Regions from separate parts of the Lysinibacillus sp. FN11 genome, predicted to be linked through region 2. Evidence: riboswitches for the same ligand, from Rfam matches in the RefSeq annotation. Region 2 holds a riboswitch; each other region holds the start of a gene.
What was found. A riboswitch is a leader RNA that binds a small molecule or an ion and turns the genes downstream of it on or off. The one in region 2 is predicted to bind thiamine pyrophosphate.
Positions count from the first base shown of each region.

Region 1: linked by a shared signal. The riboswitch ahead of thiW (energy coupling factor transporter S component ThiW) and the one ahead of thiT (energy-coupled thiamine transporter ThiT) in region 2 are both predicted to bind thiamine pyrophosphate.
Region 3: linked by a shared signal. The riboswitch ahead of thiC (phosphomethylpyrimidine synthase ThiC) and the one ahead of thiT (energy-coupled thiamine transporter ThiT) in region 2 are both predicted to bind thiamine pyrophosphate.
Region 4: linked by a shared signal. The riboswitch ahead of NP781_RS10710 (ABC transporter substrate-binding protein) and the one ahead of thiT (energy-coupled thiamine transporter ThiT) in region 2 are both predicted to bind thiamine pyrophosphate.

Region 1 is NZ_CP102383.1:282,819-287,773, reverse strand. It holds gene NP781_RS01275 (ABC transporter substrate-binding protein) at 1-14, shown strand, start outside; gene NP781_RS01270 (MFS transporter) at 584-1,780, shown strand; TPP riboswitch at 1,847-1,954, shown strand; gene thiW (energy coupling factor transporter S component ThiW) at 2,048-2,548, shown strand; gene NP781_RS01260 (VWA domain-containing protein) at 2,866-4,955, opposite strand, start outside.
Region 2 is NZ_CP102383.1:3,596,592-3,601,546, reverse strand. It holds gene NP781_RS19110 (AAA family ATPase) at 1-2,988, shown strand, start outside; gene NP781_RS19105 (hypothetical protein) at 3,019-3,141, opposite strand; gene NP781_RS19100 (magnetosome magnetite crystal formation protein family) at 3,197-3,520, opposite strand; TPP riboswitch at 3,646-3,753, shown strand; gene thiT (energy-coupled thiamine transporter ThiT) at 3,888-4,448, shown strand; gene map (type I methionyl aminopeptidase) at 4,611-4,955, shown strand, end outside.
Region 3 is NZ_CP102383.1:4,557,246-4,562,200, forward strand. It holds gene NP781_RS23830 (methyl-accepting chemotaxis protein) at 1-1,563, shown strand, start outside; gene NP781_RS23835 (AEC family transporter) at 1,675-2,604, shown strand; TPP riboswitch at 2,665-2,779, shown strand; gene thiC (phosphomethylpyrimidine synthase ThiC) at 2,920-4,698, shown strand; gene NP781_RS23845 (catalase) at 4,820-4,955, opposite strand, start outside.
Region 4 is NZ_CP102383.1:1,999,213-2,004,167, reverse strand. It holds gene parE (DNA topoisomerase IV subunit B) at 1-496, shown strand, start outside; partial or broken gene parC (DNA topoisomerase IV subunit A) at 493-2,930, shown strand; TPP riboswitch at 3,039-3,149, shown strand; gene NP781_RS10710 (ABC transporter substrate-binding protein) at 3,304-4,299, shown strand; gene NP781_RS10705 (thiamine-binding protein) at 4,301-4,591, shown strand; gene NP781_RS10700 (ABC transporter permease) at 4,591-4,955, shown strand, end outside.

The DNA of each region.
Region 1 (4,955 bases), 1.6 Mb from region 2:
TGAGTATCCGGTAATTAAACTAGCGAATTGGTTTTCACACCAATTCGCTAGTTTTTTCTCTGCCTATCTAACTTTCTATTAAATATGAACATTTTCAATCGACTGTTTGTATTATTATATTTAGAAAATATTTTATCTAAATTTTAATAGATGCTCACATCATCTGTTATGGAAAAGCTTTACCTATATATTTTTTCATCGAACCTGCATAAATTTATATTTTCTTTATCCATTGTATTAACAATAAATAAGTCATAAGTGTATTTTTTGTATTCCATAATTTTGATGCCACTACTATAACAGTCGCTACAATTTATAGACCATTACAGACAGACTCACAAATTTTTTAATTCTCCTTTTATAAGAGAAATCCATCGATTGTTGTTGCTCGATTCTATAGTGCTTCTCCCTCAATTTTTATGACTAACATGTATTCTTTCATCATCCTTAGGTACGCAGATGAAAACTTTTGTGGAAAACCATTCTAAATATAGAACCAGTACGATAATCTTAACTATTAGCCAAGCAATAATTCTTTATGATAGACTGTACTATATTTGATTACAAAAAGGGGGTTCATTCGATGACCCAGCAAAAGTCCAATAAGGCGGCTTTGTATATTTTAATGTTTAATATGTTTATCGCAATGGGGAGTATTGGCATTATTATTCCTGTCATGCCAGAGTATTTAAAAATATTTGGTGCAGCAGGACAAGTTCTAGGTATGCTAATCGCAACGTTCGCCTTAGCTCAATTCGTATTTTCTCCTATTGCTGGGAATCTTTCAGATCAGTACGGTCGAAAAAATTTAATTATTTTCGGTCTTATCGTAACAGGTCTTGCACAAATCGGATTTGGCCTTGCTACAGATGTATGGATGCTCTTTTTAGCAAGATTTTTAGGTGGTCTAGGTTCCGCATTTGTTGCACCTCCTATTATGGCTTTTGTCGCTGACGTCACAACCTATGAAGAACGCGGGAAAGGTATGGGGATGTTGGGTGCCGCCATGTCTCTTGGCTTTATGATCGGACCTGGTATTGGAGGCTTTTTAGCAAAGGTAAGCTTACATTTCCCATTTTTCACAGCTGGAGCTGCAGCCATTGTAGCATCTATTTTATCTTACTTTTTATTACCTTCTACCAAACCAAACACTGCGCAACAGAAACAAAAGCAAGACAATCTGGCGAAGCAAATGGCTCGTTCCATACATATGCCTTATTTTGTTATGCTCATAATTATGCTGGTGTTCTCGTTTGGAATTGCAAATTTCCAAACGACATTGTCATTATTTGTGACAGAAAAGTTTAATTACACACCTGTAGATATAGCGATTATATTAGTTGTTGGTGGTGCTTTTGGAGTAGTAGTACAAATGTTTATTATTACACCACTGTTCAATCGTTATGGTGAAATGAAAGTAGTACTAGTTAATTTGTTTATTGCATCCGTTGCTATTTTCTTAATATTATTTGTTTCTGGCTTTGCCCTTATATTAGTTGTAGCAACAATTTTCTCTACAGCAACGACATTAATTCGTCCAGCTGTTAATACACTCATCTCAAAACTTGCAGAAAAAGAGCAGGGATTTGCTGCGGGCTTGAATAATGCCTATATGAGCCTTGGGAATATGATTGGACCCGCTTTGGCAGGTTTATTATTTGATTGGAATATGAATAGCCCCTATATTTTTGGTTCTATCATATTATTAGCTTGTTTCTTCCTTGCGCTCATCTGGACAGTGAAAAAAGCACCTCATTTAATGCATCCCGATCCAAAATAGTCTGAAAAATCATTGACTATTTTTAACAGTATGTTACATTATTGTTGATTCACTAAATTGAATAATCTTAACCACTAGGGGAGTCTTTAAAAGGCTGAGACGTATATGGTAATATACGGACCCTTTGAACCTGATCTAGTTCACACTAGCGGAGGGAAGTGGCGCTACTTGCTGTTGTCACTATATACATGCAAGGCCGCTTCCTATTGTTTAAAGGGGTGGCCTTTTTATTTTTCCTCACCAACTTTACCAAAAGGAGTGAACTTTATGTCAATTCGTAAATTAACAGTCATGGCTTTATTAGTAGCCATTGCTGTTGCAGGCTCTACTTTCGTATCCATCCCAACAGGAATCGCACGTGCTTACCCCGTTCAGCATGCTATTAATGTGATAGGAGCGATTATACTTGGACCCGTACCAACAGTTATAGTTGCCTTTGTCACTGCCATCATTCGTATTTTTACTGGAACAGGCTCTCTACTAGCTATCCCTGGTAGTATCATCGGTGCGTTCTGTGCTGCCCTTGCCTATAAATATAGCAATAAGATGTGGTTAGCTGGTATCGGAGAAGTTATCGGAACTGGCATTCTGGCTTCACTTATTGCCGTCCCTTACGCAAAATTATTCATGGGAACATCTGTAGCAGCATTCTTCTTCCTACCAGCCTTTTTAACATCAAGTACAATCGGCGCCATTTTAGGTGTAATGGTTGCGAGTAGCATGCGTAAAACAGAGCTAGTAAAGAGGTTTAATTCTTCTCTTTATTGAGAGGGATTGGAGGGTTTTATCTCTCTTTATGATCGGTGATGACTTTAGTTAGAGCGCTTTTCTTCCCTTTATGAGCGAGAATACCTCTACTTAGAGCGCCTTTTTCCACTTTATGAGCGGCAATGGCTCTACTTGGAGCGCTTTTCTACTCTTTATGAGCGGCAATGACTCAACTTAGAGCGCCTTTCTCTCCTTATGAGCAAAGAGCCCACTTTTTAGATCATCTTACCCGCTCTAACAAAGGGGACAACTCTCTATTCAAACAATATAAAAAAGCAGTGCAAAACTATTAAGTTTGCACTGCTGCTTCCTCTATTTTAAGATCGTTTTTTCATGCCTTTTAACAAATGTGCTACATTTGTGTCTTCTGCCTGTAGAGTTTTTTCCTCAACCAGCGGCTCTTTTTTCTTCGTATTCGTTAGGAAATTCCAACCAAAACGTCTTATGGTAATATCAATAAAGAAAAGAAGCATACTCGCTAAGAGTAGCCATGTGGCAATATTTTGCCGATCTGCTCCTTTTGTCGTAAAGTCACGGAAGACATCTTGTGGTTCCTTTAAAACAGTGCCTCCTGTTCGCTGAGTTAACTCTTCTATCAGTTGGTTATTTACAGGGAGTAGTTCGTATTCAGCACTATAAGGAACACTTAGCCCTGCCTGATAGATGGCCTGCTTTTCATCTGCTACACGGAAGAAAATTAATCCAGGTTCAGCTTGTACTACAGCTCGAACTTGGGATGCGGAAATGGTTTCAAGTTGTGTTTCTAGCTCCTCCCCTGCTTCATTTACTGCAACAATGTCTAAAAATGCAGCTTCATTTGTAGGGTCTGTAATCATAAAGGAACCATCTGCTTCCAATCTTACATCATAGGCTACATCATTGTAGCTTGGTAGCATTTGAGAAATAAGTGTTTGCCAAAATACTCCCCAATTTCGCCATCTTGCCCAATCTCCTGTCCATTTACCCGTTGAATCAGATGTAAAGGCAAATGTTTTACCAAGACCATATTGCCACTGCGCTAACACAGGATCTTCCTTTTCGCTTTCTGCTACGACAGTAGCCCCCTGTTTTGCCGTTGTCCCAATGTATGCATTCATTTGTGGGACACCATTAGCAAACAGTACGTTCCATCCTGCTGCATTATAAATTGCAGGGTAAAATGGATTGTCCTCAATATAGGTGCGGGAAATCATAGCAGTTTCACGAGATAAAATAGAAGGAATGGTTTGCTCATCTATGACATCATAGAAACGTCCACTGCCCATGTCACTAAGCGCTTCTAATAAGTTCGCATCGGCATCTTGTCCAATCGCTACTGTCGATAAGGTTATACCATCTTCTTTTCCTTCAGTAATTAAATCCTCATAGTTCCCTGCCTGTGACTGCCCATCTGTTAAGAGAATAATATGCTTACGTTGGAGCTTTAAATCAGCAAGGTTCTCGTAGGCTTTAGCTAATGAACTATAGATTTCTGTTCCCCCACCAGGTGTTACTGATAAAATAGTATCCACAGCCTCTTCTTTACTGCTAAGAGGCCCTGTCTCTATAATCTCCCATGGACGATCATCAAAGGCGATGAATCCTAATGTATCCTCGTCTCGCAACATCTCAACAGAACGTGCCGCTGCTTCCTTAGCAAGCTCAAGCTTCGAGCCTTGCATACTGCCAGATCGGTCAAGTACAATCACTAATCCTAAGGAAGGTAATTGCTCTTTGCCCTTAATTTCCATTTCCACTGGCAATAAGGTTTCGATCGGTGTTTTAAAGTAGCCGCCTAGACCAAAACTATTTTCTCCACCAACCATTGTAAAACCAACTCCAAAGTTTTTGACTGCTTGCTCAATAACACTCATTTTTGCTTCACCCACTAAATGACCTGGTACATTGTCGAAAATAATAGCATTATATTGCAAATAGCTGGATAGTTCATTTGGTAGACTGTTAGGCGCTACAACATCATAGGCAATGGATTGACTACCAAGTGCTGCTGCGATGGGTGAAGCTGTTTCATAACCATTAACGATTAATAAATGTGGTTCACTTTGAACCATTGTGACACTAGTTAACTTATTGTTTTCAAAAATAGCATCCTGACCAACTTGAACAACGGCTTCATATTTTACAAGTCCTTCAGCTGTTGCTGCATGTTTATAGGTAAACACATTCGTGCCTTCTGTCAGCTCAACTGCCTCTCGATGAATAAGCTCATCATTTTCATATAATAACAGCTCACCTTGGCCTGCTGAGGTTGCATGTATGTCTGTCACTAATTGTTGTTGCTCTCCAACATAAGCCACTTGAGGGGATACAAAGCTTTTTAGTGATACATCATTGACAACTGGTTGACTAAAAGGCTTAATATCAACACTAATATTGGAACCTTTCAACTTCGTAGCAAATTCTAAAG
Region 2 (4,955 bases):
GCCATTTCTGGAAAAACTGGTGCAGGTAAAACAACCATTTTCGATGCTATTTGCTATGCTCTTTACGGATCAGGTAGTGGGGAGGATCGACAGGATACAGCTTTACTAAGAAGCGGTTTTGCACATGATGAAGTTTATACAGCTGTAGAACTCGTCTTTGAAATGCATGGAAAAGTCTATCAAATAGTACGACAGCCAGGTCATATTAAAGAAAAAAATAAAACGGTTACTGGAAAGAAAGTAGAGTTAGCAGAAGTAAAAGAGGGAAAGCTGGATTATAGCATTGTAGAGAAACAGCAAACGCTTGAAGTCGATAAGAAATTGCAGGAAATTATAGGTCTCACAAAAGATCAATTTAGCCAAATTGTCATGTTACCTCAAGGTGAATTTAGAAAACTATTAACCTCTGATTCAACAAATAAAGAAGTAATTTTACGGAAAATCTTTAAAACAGATCGTTTCGGTGTCATGGCAAAAAAGCTTGATGCCAAGCGTAAAGAAGCAGAAAGGGATCTTGAACGTGCCAAACAATTAAAAGAACATTTACTTGGTCAAATTGTGGGCGCCTTACCACAGCGTTCTTCCGCTTTATTCACATTGATTGCTGATAATACGGAAAATTTACATCAACTAACAGAGGCACTTGATGAGGAGCTTAGCTACTATAAGAAATGTGGAGAAAATGAACAGTCATACTATGAAGAAGCATATAGCCTTCATCAAAAAGAGCAGGAATATTATCGCTTAGCAAAAACGCTAAATGAGCAATTTGATGAACAAGCTACTCGACAGCAACGGCTGCAAATGCTTTTACAACAGCAGGATTTATACCAAGCAAAGGAGAAGGAGATTGCTTTAGCAGAACAAGCAGAGCGACTTGTGCTACTCGAACAACAATGCAAGGATTTACGTGCTGAACTGAATGTAAAAGAACTAGCTTTTCAACAAGCAAAGGTTAAGCAACAGCAGTCACAAGAAAAGTTGCAAGACGCACAAGAAAAATATGAGATAGAGCAGGCTAAAGAATCTGAACGACAGCAAGTCTTACAGCAGGAAATGCAGATGCTAGCGCTATTGCCGAAATTTGAAGCCTATGAAAACAATATACAGCAGCTGCAAATAGCGGAGCAATATGCTGAAAATGCAAAACGAGCAGTAAATGATAACCTCAAACTTTTGGAAAATGAACAAGAGCAATTCCAGCATTTTTCTCAATCGTTAGAAGGCTATGAAAAACAGGTTGAACCCTATGAAAGCTATTTAGAGCAATTACCGAAACTACGGGAACAAGTTGCTTTAATCAAGCAAGCGGAGAAATATAAATATGCCGTAGAGTTAGCTAAGCAGGATGTAGTTGCTTCAGACAGTCTCTATCAAGATAGTAAAGAGGCTCTTCAACTTTTGCAGCAACGGTGGCTGACGAGTCAAGTTAGTATTTTAGCAGAACAGCTGAAGGAAGGAGAAGCCTGTCCTGTTTGTGGTAGTATGACACATCAGAAAGCGCACAATGAACAACTGGAAGTTATTGAGCTTGCTCAAGTGGAAGCATTAAGAGCGAAGGCATCATCAGACGAGCGTAAGTATTTAGAGAAAGAGGCATTTTTAGCATCAGCGCAGCAACTTCTTCAAGATACATGGCAACAACTTGAGGCACAGCATATTAAACAAGAAGACCAATCACAGATCACCGCTACTTTACATGAAGTGGAACAAGAGATTGCTGCATTAAAAATTATTCAACATCAATTAGCTGATGTGCGATTGAAAATAAAGCATCAGCATGAGCGAATAGAACAGCTACGAAATAAACATATGAAGCTAGAGCAATATTTAGCAGAGCAGATAAAAGAATGGACAAAATTACAAGCGGTTGTAGACGAACAACTTAAGCAGATGCCCCCTAATTTACCAACTTTACAGCAATTAAAGCAACAACTGAATGAAGTTAGAAAACAGAAAGAAGAGCTTCAAAAAAGTTGGCAAGTGAGTCAGGAAAATTTGCATGCAGCAAAGGAAACAGCTAGCAATGCAACACTAACTGTAGAAATTGCCAAACAGTCCTTTGAGGAATTACAGCTTAAAATGAATGAAAAGCTTCAGCAATTTACAGCAAATATGCAAGAATTAGGTTTCGAAAGCTATGAGGCTTATGCTACTGCTAAACGGAGTGCCATACAATTAGATGCACTTCGAAAAGCATGCAGTGACTATGCTTTACAAGTACACACGTTGCAAATCCAGATTACCGAAGGGGCTACCTATCTTCAAGGGAAAGAGAAGCAAGATTTAGAGGCGCTTGAAGCAAGAGTAGAACAGCATCGAATTTCCTATGAGGAAGCATTTAAACGTTTGCAACAGATGAATGGCTTTATACAAGCATGCCAAGGCTTTAGTGAAAGGGTGGAAGAAATAGCGAAAGAGCTTCATTTACTTGAACAAGAAGCAGGGCGAGTAAAGGAGCTCTATGGATTATTAAATGGACAAAACTCGAAAAAGCTATCCTTTGAGCGGTATATACAAATTAACTACTTAGATCAAATTACAGAAGCTGCCAATATACGTCTGTATCATTTATCAAACGGTCAATTCGAGCTTAGACGTTCAGATAGATTAGAAAAGCATGCGAAGCAAAGTGGCCTTGGTCTTGATGTTTATGATGCTTATACGGATCAATTACGAGATGTCAAAACTTTATCAGGTGGCGAAAAATTTAATGCTTCATTGAGCCTTGCATTGGGGATGGCAGATGTGATTCAAAGCTTCCAAGGTAATATTCATATTGAAACGATGTTTATTGATGAGGGCTTTGGCTCACTCGATGAGGAATCACTAAATAAAGCAATTGATACATTAATTGATTTACAGGATTCTGGTCGTATGATTGGCGTTATTTCTCATGTGCCTGAATTGAAATCTGCGATGCCAGCAGTTTTACACGTGGAAAAAACATTGAATGGCCATAGTCAAACCCATTTTGAAGTGAAATAAAACGAAGGCGTATAGGAATACGCCTTCGTTTTATTTTTTTCGAGTGGTGGTATTAGGTGTTGTGCCCTTTTTTGCAGCCATTACTTTTTTTACGATAGGAATAACAATAGGTGCTAACTTGACGGCAGTTTTTACAACGTTTGATACTTTCATCCCAAAACAGCTCCTTTTACAATTACTACTACCTGTTTCACTTAAAAATAAAACATTAACGGATAACACGAACAGCCTGAATTATATTCCAAATCACAATACCTAGTGAGACGAGAGCATAGATGGCGAATGAAGCAAACCAAATAATCATCACCGTCTTGTTATTGGAGGTTGGATCTAAACTAAATGTAGAAAAAACAAAGACAATAAAGAATAGAATGCCAAAAACAAAAGGTATTAAATGAGAGACAAGTGCACGAATCGAATGGCTTTTTACATCACTGTCTTTTGTCACAAAATATACAATTAATGGAACGATAAAAGGGGCGAAGAAAATACTAAGATAACTAAAGGCAGCTAAAATTTTTTGATTCTCCATAGTTGTACCTCCTTTTTAAATATTTACGCATGAAAAACAGCAAAGTTTCAAAAAAATGATGTATGGAAGGTTGTAATCCTTCAATCCTTTGCGTACAATGAGATTGTTCAAATAAATTCAGATGTAACGACCACAAGGGGAGCTGATGATGTCAGCTGAGACTGGGCACGTAATGCCTTGACTCTTCGAACCTGTAAGTTAACGCTTGCGTAGGGATGTGGATAGAAACCGACACTTGTACGATGTGAGGCTCTGTCCTGACATCGTTTTTTCGTCCTTAAAGGAAAAAAGGTGTCAGAAAGAGACATATCAGCGCTTTTCTATTCCTGCTCTTGTATCCTACATCGGAACAAAGGAGAGAATATGTATGGACAAAAAAAGACTATTAATGCTAGTGGAGATTGCGATTTTTGCAGCGATTGGTCTCGTACTGGATCAGGTTTCCTTTAAAGTATGGGCACAAGGCGGCTCAGTTAGTCTTGTTATGGTACCAATTATGTTAATAGCATTTCGCTGGGGCTTAGTAGCTGGGCTAACAACTGGATTACTCGTAGGTGTAATGCAAACCATGTTTGGTGCTACGATTGTGCACTGGCTACAAGGATTCTTGGATTATGGAGTTGCTTTTACAGTTGTAGGATTAGCGGCGGTTGTTCGTGGACCAGTGTTAGACGCTGCTAAACATATGAACAAAACAAAAATGGCACTTTATATAATCATAGGTACCGTTTTCGCAGGCTTCTTACGATACACAGCACATACAATTGCTGGTGCTGTATTTTTTGCCGAATATGCCGGTGACCAAAATGCATGGATCTATTCCATCATCTACAATGGTACATATATGCTACCAGCAACCATTTTAACGGCAATCGTTGGTGTTCTTTTATTCACAGCCGCTCCACAATTAATGCAAAGAAAAGCTTAATGCAAGTCCCTTCACATGAGTGGAGGGGCTTTTTTATCGTGAATAGCTCTTTTAGCACTTTGCAAAGTAGGAAAGCATACAATATTTAAAGCGTTTATCGTTATACGCATAAAAAGTTATGTTATATTAAAGAATAGATATTAGATGAAAGGGACGTTATACATGATTGTAAAAACGCAAGAAGAGATTGAAGCTTTTAAAAAAATAGGACGCATTTGTGCTGAAATTCGCGAAGCGATGAAAGCTGCAACAAAGCCAGGAGTTACAACACTTGAGCTTGATGAAATTGCTGGTCGCATGTTTGCAGAGGCTGGCGCTATTTCAGGACCAAAGGGAGAATATGATTTTCCAGGGTATACATGTATTAGTGTCAATGAAGAAGTAGCACATGGTATTCCAGGAAAGCGTGTTATTCAAGAAGGAGATATCGTAAATATTGATGTTTCTGGTTCTTTAAATGGCTATTTTGCTGACACAGGTATTTCATTTGTTGTGGGTGATGGCTAT
Region 3 (4,955 bases), 960 kb from region 2:
GGACAATCCGTATTAATGACAACGATTTCGGTGCCATTAATCAATGCCTCCGGAACATTTTTCGGTGTATTGACAGCCGATGTATCAATAGATTTTTTAAATGATTTAACAAAATCGAATGCCCCTGAAGGCGGTTATGCGGCAATTATTACGAATAAAGGTGTGCTAACAGCTAACAGTTTTGGTGAAGAGCTAGTTGGGCGCAATATGCAAGAGGATCCTACTTGGACAAGTATTAGTAAGACAATGGAAAATGGTGAGCTAACAAGTATGTACGTTGACTCTAATCAACTGAAGGAAAAGGCATATAATGTCTTTGCTCCAATGATTTTAGAGGGTATTGACGAAACATGGATTGTTCAAGTCGTGTTAGCTGAATCAAAGATTCTAGAAACATATAATCATGTATTTGTATTTACGATTATTGCTTCTATTATTATGGTGGTTTTGATGACCGCTGCAAGTGTGTTATTCATCTATAAACAACTAAAGCCACTTAAATTTTTACGTGCATCGATTGAAACTGCAGCCGAAGGGGATTTAACACAAAAGGTAGAAGAGCAATATATTAAGCCTGATGAAATTGGTGCAGTGGCTGTGGCTTATAATAATATGTTAGATAAAACCAATAGTGCGATTCAAACTGTACTAAATTCCACGAGGTTATTGAACCAATCTTCTAATCAGGTAAATGAGGCATTTAACGAGGTAGTTGCTTCTAGTCAGGAGGTTTCTGTAGCTATCAACGAGATTGCACAAGGAGCTTCGAAGCAGTCAGAGGATACAGAAGAAACAAATTATCGAATGATGGATTTATCAGATCAGATTGATGCCATTACGGCTCTTTCTAATGAAATGGATGAGCTATCTCATAAAACAGGTGTAACAACGGAAAAAGGATTGCATGAAGTTGAAAGTTTAAGAGTACGTAATATGGAGACAAATGAAATGAATGGGCGTATCCAGCAGCAAATGGAATCATTAGCTTCTAATATTGCCAATATTAATCAGATTATTGCTTCGATCCAAAGCATTACCGAGCAGACAAATCTGCTAGCTTTAAATGCAAGTATTGAGGCTGCACGTGCTGGTGAGCATGGTAAAGGATTTGCTGTAGTTGCAGAGGAAGTTAGAAAGCTAGCAGAACAATCTAAAAATGAAACAGAAATTATTAAGAGTACAGTAGAAAGCATTCTTGAAAATTCTCAGCAAACGGTTGCTGTTATTGCATCTAATGCAGATTTAATGCAATCTCAAAATGAGTCAGTACAAAGCACGCAACTAGCGTTTAAAGATAGCAGTGACTTGTCAGGTTCAATTGCAAATTCTATTAGTGAATTAATGAATAAACTATCTAGCATGTTAGAGCATAAAAATCAGGCAATCATGGCTATCCAAAGTATTTCGGCTATTTCAGAGCAAACAGCAGCCTCTGCGGAACAAGTAAGTGCTTCTGCAATGGATCAACAAGCAGAATTACAAAAAGTAGCAGAGTCTATTCAAAATATGAACGATATTTCAAACGAGCTACAAGAAGTTGTAAATCGATTTAAGCTTGTTTAAAAGCAAAGGCTGCCTTCAATATAGAGGCAGTCTTCTTTTATTGTGAAAGTTAGAGAAATTGACCTAGAAGGAATTCAACACTACTATTAACACTGGAAGGGGGACATTGAAATGATGTATCTCGGAATGATTTTCTTTCAAATTGTTGTTCCTATTTTAGTGTTACTTGTAATAGGCGCTATCCTACAAAAGAAATTTCGCTTTAATTTAAAAGCATTGTCTCAGCTTATTACATATTGCTTTATGCCGGCAGCTGTTTTTGTAAATTTATATGAAACACATGTGGAGTTATCGGTACTGGGAGAGGTCGGATTATTTATTATACTCTTTATCGGTAGTCAAATGTTACTCAGTCATTTTATGGCAAAAGGGCTAGGTTTAGCTAGAACAGAGGCAGCTGTCTTTAAAAATAGTGTGGTGCTTATTAACTCTGGCAATTACGGTATTCCAGTTGCTCAAATGATATTTGCCACGCAACCTATTGGAGTAGCCATTCAGGTCATGCTCGTAATCTTTCAAAATATGACTACGTATACATATGGATTATACAATTTAATTTCTTCTACAAAGTCGGGTATGACAATCATCAAGGATTTCTTTAAAATGCCTATTATTCATGCGCTGATTATAGGTGCCGCTATGAACTATTTTGGTATCGGTATTCCACAGTTTATCAAAATACCAGTAGAACATGTGGCAGATGGATTTATTGCTGTGGCCTTAATTACTTTAGGTGCACAATTATCACAACTAGAGATGAAATCAATGTTTAATAAAACCGTCATTATCAGCTGTTTTACGCGATTAATTATTGGACCATCTGTTGCATTAGCCATTATTTATATATTGGGATTAGATGGAGTCGTCGCACAATCACTGTTTATAGCTAGTGCCTTTCCAACATCCCGTAATAGTTCTAGTCTAGCATTGGAATATGATGTAGAATCAGCAACAGCCGCGCAAGCTGTTTTATTTTCTACCATTGTAAGCTGTATAACTGTAACCATTGTGATCTATTTTGCGGAAGTATTATTTACCTAGTAAGATAAAAAATAACTTCCATCTCTTAGTATTATCTGCTACACTAGCATCAAACTAAATAGTATTAACTAGGGGAGTCTGATGAGTCAGGCTGAGAGGGAAACGCTACGAAGTTTCTTGACCCTTTGGACCTGATCTGGCTCATACCAGCGTGGGAAAGTTAAGAAGCTATTGCAGAGTATGCAATCAATAGACCTTTACATTCGTGGCCGGATCCAAATAATTATTTTGGATTCGGCCTTTATTTTTTGGATTGTTGGGGTGAGCTAGAATCGGTCCTTATATCAAAATAAATTTAAGGGAGAGAAGTAGCTCATGTCAGCAATTAGTGAAAAGAATATTACCATTATGTCTAGCTTTGAAGGAAGCAAAAAAGTATATGTGGAAGGATCACGCCCAGATATTCTAGTACCTATGCGAGAAATTGCATTAAGTCCGACAACAGGCAGTTTTGGAAATGAAGAAAATGCTCCTATTCGAGTATATGATACGAGTGGGCCCTATACAGATCCAGCCTACCAAGTAGATATTACGAAAGGTTTACCTGCCTTACGAAATGCATGGATTCAAGAGCGAGGGGATGTAGAAGCATATGAGGGACGCTCCATTAAACCGGAGGATAATGGTTTTCGTCATGTTGATGACCCGCGTATTCAAGAAAATGTCTTCCCTGAGTTGACGAGAAAGCCTTTGCGTGCTAAAAAAGGTAAAAATGTGACACAGCTTCACTATGCACGAAGGGGGATTATAACGCCTGAAATGGAGTTTGTAGCGATTCGTGAAAATATGAATCCTGAATTTGTACGTTCAGAAATTGCAGCTGGACGAGCTATAATGCCTTCTAATATTAATCACCCTGAGGCAGAGCCAATGATTATTGGGCGTAATTTTCATGTAAAGATCAATGCGAATATCGGGAATTCTGCTGTATCTTCTTCCATTGCGGAAGAAGTTGAGAAAATGACCTGGGCAACTCGATGGGGCGCAGATAATATTATGGATCTATCGACTGGTAAACATATTCATACAACTAGAGAATGGATTATTCGAAATGCTGCAGTGCCAGTGGGAACAGTGCCAATTTATCAGGCTTTAGAAAAGGTAAATGGTGTAGCAGAGGATTTAACGTGGGAGGTTTATCGTGATACTCTCATTGAACAAGCTGAGCAGGGTGTGGATTACTTCACCATTCATGCAGGTGTCCTTTTACGCTATGTACCACTAACAGCAAATCGTGTGACAGGTATTGTATCTCGAGGGGGCTCTATCATGGCACAGTGGTGTTTATATCATCATCAAGAGAATTTCCTGTATACACACTTTGAGGAAATCTGTGAAATTATGAAAGCTTATGATGTTGCTTTTTCCTTAGGTGATGGTTTACGCCCAGGCTCAATTGCAGATGCCAATGATGAGGCGCAATTTGCAGAGCTTGAAACACTAGGCGAGCTAACACAAATTGCTTGGCAGCATGATGTTCAGGTGATGGTTGAAGGACCAGGTCATGTACCAATGCATCTGATTAAAGAAAACATGGACAAGCAATTAGAGGTTTGTAAGGAAGCGCCCTTCTATACATTAGGACCACTCACAACAGATATTGCTCCAGGTTATGACCACATTACATCAGCCATTGGGGCAGCCATGATTGGTTGGTTTGGTACAGCGATGCTTTGTTATGTGACACCAAAAGAGCATCTTGGTTTACCAAATCGCGAGGACGTTCGTATGGGCGTTATCACTTATAAAATTGCTGCACATGCTGCTGATTTAGCAAAAGGTCATCCAGGTGCACAACAACGAGACGATGCACTGTCTAAAGCCCGCTTTGAGTTCCGTTGGCGTGATCAATTTAATCTGTCCCTAGATCCAGAGCGTGCAGTGGAATATCATGATGAGACACTGCCAGCAGAGGGAGCAAAAACAGCACACTTTTGTTCTATGTGCGGGCCGAAATTCTGTAGCATGAGAATTTCACAGGACATTCGTAATTATGCGAAAGATAAGGATTTGAATACGACTGAAGCGATCCATCAAGGTATGAAGGAAAAGGCAGAGGAGTTTAAAAAAGCAGGCAGTCGAATTTACCAATAATGAAAGAAAAGGCTTATGTCAAAAAATAGACATAGGCCTTTTTTAATCAAAAAACTCCATGTGAATAGTGGATTCACATGGAGTAAAAGTTGGATTTGGATATCAATAATAAAGTGGAATATTAAACGTTTGTTGGTTGTTTTACATATGGGTTTGTAAGGTCCATACCTTCTAATGAAAGACCCATCGCTTTTGCGACACCTTCACCATATGCTGGGTCAGCTAGATAGCAGTGAAGAATGTGACGGCGTTTGATG
Region 4 (4,955 bases), 1.6 Mb from region 2:
TGCCTACGATAAAGTAGTCATCATGACCGATGCGGATACGGACGGGGCACATATTCAAGTCTTGCTATTAACATTCTTCTATCGTTATATGCGTCCACTTATTGAGTCTGGGAAGGTCTATATCGCACTACCGCCGCTTTATAAAGTCTCAAAAGGTACTGGAAAAAAAGAAATCATTGAATATGCTTGGACAGAAAGCGATTTACAAAAGGCCATCAAAAAGGTTGGCAAGGGTTACATATTACAGCGCTATAAAGGTCTTGGCGAGATGAATGCAGACCAACTATGGGACACAACGATGAACCCTGAAACACGGACATTGATTCGTGTCACAATCGAGGATGGTGCACGTGCGGAGAGACGTGTCACGACGTTAATGGGCGATAAGGTAGAGCCACGTCGTAAATGGATCGAAGCCAATGTAGACTTCGGTATGGAGGATGATTCTAACATTCTAGAGAATGAATTCATCCAACAAGAGGAGGACCAAGCATGAGTAGTACAGAAAAGTTCCAAGATTTACCGTTAGAAGAAGTGATGGGTGACCGTTTTGGTCGCTATAGTAAATATATTATTCAAGACCGCGCGTTGCCTGATGCACGTGACGGTCTTAAACCAGTACAGCGCCGTATTCTATATGCGATGTTTACGGAGGGCAACACACATGATAAACCGTTCCGTAAATCCGCAAAAACAGTGGGTAACGTAATTGGTAACTATCATCCGCACGGCGATAGCTCTGTGTATGAAGCGATGGTACGGATGAGTCAGGACTGGAAGGCACGTCATATGCTCATTGAGATGCACGGGAACAATGGGTCAGTCGATGGCGATCCTCCAGCTGCGATGCGTTATACAGAGGCAAGACTATCTGCTATTGCTGCTGAAATGCTACGAGATATTGGCAAGAAAACGGTCGAGTTTGTACCAAACTTTGATGATCAGGATATGGAGCCAACTGTTTTACCAGCACGTTTTCCTAACCTTTTAGTCAACGGCTCTACAGGGATTTCCGCTGGCTATGCGACAGATATTCCGCCACATGCCTTAGATGAAGTACTGGATGCTGTGTTGATGCGCTTAGACAAGCCTAATGTTACTGTAGATGAATTGATGACAGTGATGAAAGGGCCTGATTTCCCAACGGGTGGCATCATTCAAGGTGTTGATGGCATTAAAAAGGCATACGAAACAGGTCGTGGTAAAATCATCGTCCGTGCACAAGCAGTTGTTGAACCAATCAAGGGTGGTAAAGAGCAAATTGTTATCACTGAGTTACCATATGATGTAAATAAAGCGAATCTTGTAAAAAAATTGATGAGCAACGTGTAGATAAACGACTAGAAGGCATTGCGGAAATTCGTGATGAATCAGACCGTACAGGCTTACGAGTGGTAATTGAGCTGAAAAAGGATGTACCAGGACAAGGAATTTTACAGTACTTGTTTAAAACAACGGATTTACAGGTAGCTTATAATTTTAATATGATTGCCATTCATAATCGTCGTCCAACGATGATGACATTGCCATTATTGCTAGATGCGTATATTGCCCATCAAAAAGAAGTGGTAACAAACCGCTCCATTTATGATTTGCAAAAGGCAAAGGACCGTTCTCATATTGTAGATGGATTAATTAAAGCTCTTTCGATTTTAGATGAAGTCATTGCGACGATTCGTTCTTCTAATGATAAGAAGGATGCAAAGCTTAATTTACAAGAGAAGTTTGATTTTACAGAAGTACAGGCAGAGGCCATTGTAAGCCTGCAATTATACCGTTTAACGAATACGGATATTACAGAGCTTCGTCAGGAACAGGACGAGTTAGATAAGTTAATTGCCAAGCTAGAGGGGATTCTACAAAGTGAGGCTAAGCTTGTGCGTGTTATTAAACAAGAGCTGCTTGATATTAAGAAACGCTTTACAGAGCCTCGCCGCTCGAAGATTGAGCAAGAAATTGAAGAAATTAAAATTACATTGGATGTCCTTGTGCCAAGTGAGGAGGTTGTCGTAACAGTAACGAAGGATGGTTATATTAAACGCACATCCACACGTTCTCATGCCGCTTCAAATGGGCAAGATTTTGCCATGAAGGATTCAGATTATTTATTGTATGAAGCAAACTTAAATACACAGCACCATCTATTGCTGTTCACAAATCGAGGCAATTATATTTATCAGCCTGTTCATGAGCTGCCTGATATACGTTGGAAGGATCTCGGCCAGCATATTTCAAGTATTGTCCCAACAGGGGAAGATGAATCGATTATTGCGGTTTATGGCTTCGAAACATTTGAACAGCCAAATACGTATGTCTTCACAGCCACAAAAGATGGTCAAATTAAGCGCTCACCACTCGTAGACTATGCAGTGACACGTTATTCAAAGCCTATTAAAACGATGAACGTCAAGGCTGGTGATGCGATGATCTATGCATCGTTTGTAACAGATGACGTGGAGCTGATGCTCACAACGGATACAGCCTATGCAATTCGTTTCCCAATGGAGGAACTACCTGTGACAGGTGTGAAAACAGGCGGTGTGAAAGGGATCACACTAAAAGATGGAGAAGCCTTAGTTGGCGTCAATGTATTACAGCCTGATGTTACCCAATATGTAGTGATTGTGACACAGCGTGGGGCCGTGAAGAAAATGAATGTCGCTGAAGTTGAAGTAGCAGGTCGTGCAAAACGTGGACTAAAAGTATTAACAGAGTTAAAAGCAAACCCTCACCGAATTGTGGCAGTTGTTCAAGCAACAGACGGGGAGCAGGTTGTGATTGAAACTGAAAAAGGTGTTCAAGAGGTGATTGACGTGCAAGCATTGTCTCGTGCGGATCGCCATTCCAACGGTTCATTTAAAGTGGATATTGCAACAGATGGGGCAATCTCTCATGTTGTCACAGCCAAAAAAGAACAGAAACCAAGCTAAAAGAATGCCCAGTCTCTTAGGAGTGCTGGGCTTTAAGCTCATTTCAAAAATAGCACCTTGTCATTTAAGTGAAACTATGGGTATAATAATCATCGAAAAGTTCATAGCGAAAGAATGTAGGGGGGCTAGTAATTGCTAGCTGAGATTGTGTCCGATAGACGCTGACCCTTTGAACCTGATTTGGCTCGTACCAGCGTAGGGAACATCTATTCAAAAAAGCAAAGTTTTGAAGATTGATTGCAATACGTCTGGGAGGAATCCTAGGCGTTTTTTTATGTTTTCAAGCAACAGCTTGCCAACATTGTATACGCTTTCTTCTGGTGACAACATTCATTCATGAACACTTTCATATTACAAACTGGGAGGCTTTCACATGAAGAAATGGTTATTTATTCTAATGGTAGCACTATTAACATTAGCAGGCTGTAGTGACAAGGAGGATAAGCAGGCTGCTGACAAGCTGAAAAAGGTGTCTGTGGTACTGGAATGGACGCCGAATACAAATCATACAGGACTATATGTTGCAAAAAAACTCGGTTATTTTGAGGAACAGGGCTTAGATGTTGATATTATTATGCCTGGTGAGGCGGGTGCAGATCAGCTTGTTGCTTCTGGAAAGGCGGATTTTGGCGTGAGCTATCAGGAAGGCATAACACAGGCACGAGTACAGGATGTGCCGCTGGTCTCAATCGCAGCAATTATACAGCATAATACATCTGGCTTTGCTTCTATTGCTTCAAAGGGCATTACATCGCCAAAGGATTTTGAAGGTAAAACCTATGGTGGTTGGGGTGCGCCATTAGAGCAAGCCGTCTTACAATCACTAATGCAAAAAGAAAAGGCAGATATTAATAAGCTAGATATTGTCAATGCAGGGGATTTAGATTTCTTCACAATGATGGAAAAAGACATTGATTTTGCTTGGATTTATTATGCATGGACTGGTATTGAGGCTGAGCTGCGTGGGGAAAAGATTAATATGCTATATCTTACAGATTATAGTGATCAATTAGATTATTATACGCCCGTTTTAGTTACAAATGAAAAAATGATACAGGACAACCCCGATGTAGTCAAAGCCTTTGTGGCAGCGGCAGCGAAGGGCTATGAATACGCAATTGAAAACCCAAGTGAAGCGGCGGATATTTTAATCGAAGCGGCCCCTGATTTAGATAAAGCGTTAGTGCATAAAAGTCAGGAATGGCTGGCTGATAAATACCAGGATGATGCCAAGCAATGGGGAGAGCAAAAGCTTTCTGTGTGGGAAAATTATGCGAAATGGATGTCTAGCAATCAAGTACTAGAGGGCGAATTTGATGCGAAAAAAGCCTTTACTAATGAGTTCTTACCTAAAAAGGAGGCCAAATAAGATGGCAAATTCATTAATCAGTGTACAAATCATTCCGAAGACAGAGAAATATGAAGATGTGATACCGTATGTAGATGCAGCAATTGCGGTGATCGATGCTTCTGGGGTGAAATATGAGGTTCATCCATTGGAAACAACGATGGAGGGTGAGCTTTCAACATTGCTCCAAATCATTGAAAAAATGAATGAGAAGATGATCGAGCTTGGTGCCATCAATGTCATTACACAAGTGAAAATTTTATATCAGCCAACGGGTATTACGATGGATACATTAACGGAGAAATATCAGTAATGAAACGTGCATTACACAAGGGAAGGACGATAATTTTTATCGCCTTCCTCTTATTCATATGGGAACTAATCGTGCGGTTCGCTGAAATTCCTCATTGGTTATTACCCGCACCCAGTAGTATTTTGTCGGAGTCCATCCGTTCGTATCAAACCTTTCTACCACATGCATTTGCTACGGTACAGCTAGCTCTACTAGGTTTGGCCATTGGCATCGCTTGTGGGCTAACGGTGGCAGTAGTGTTGCATCGATTTAATTTTATTCGAGAACTGTTTTATCCAATTCTTATTATGTCGCAGAATGTTCCTATTCTAGTCTTGGCACCGCTACTTATTATTTGGTTTGGCTTTGGCTTATTACCGAAGCT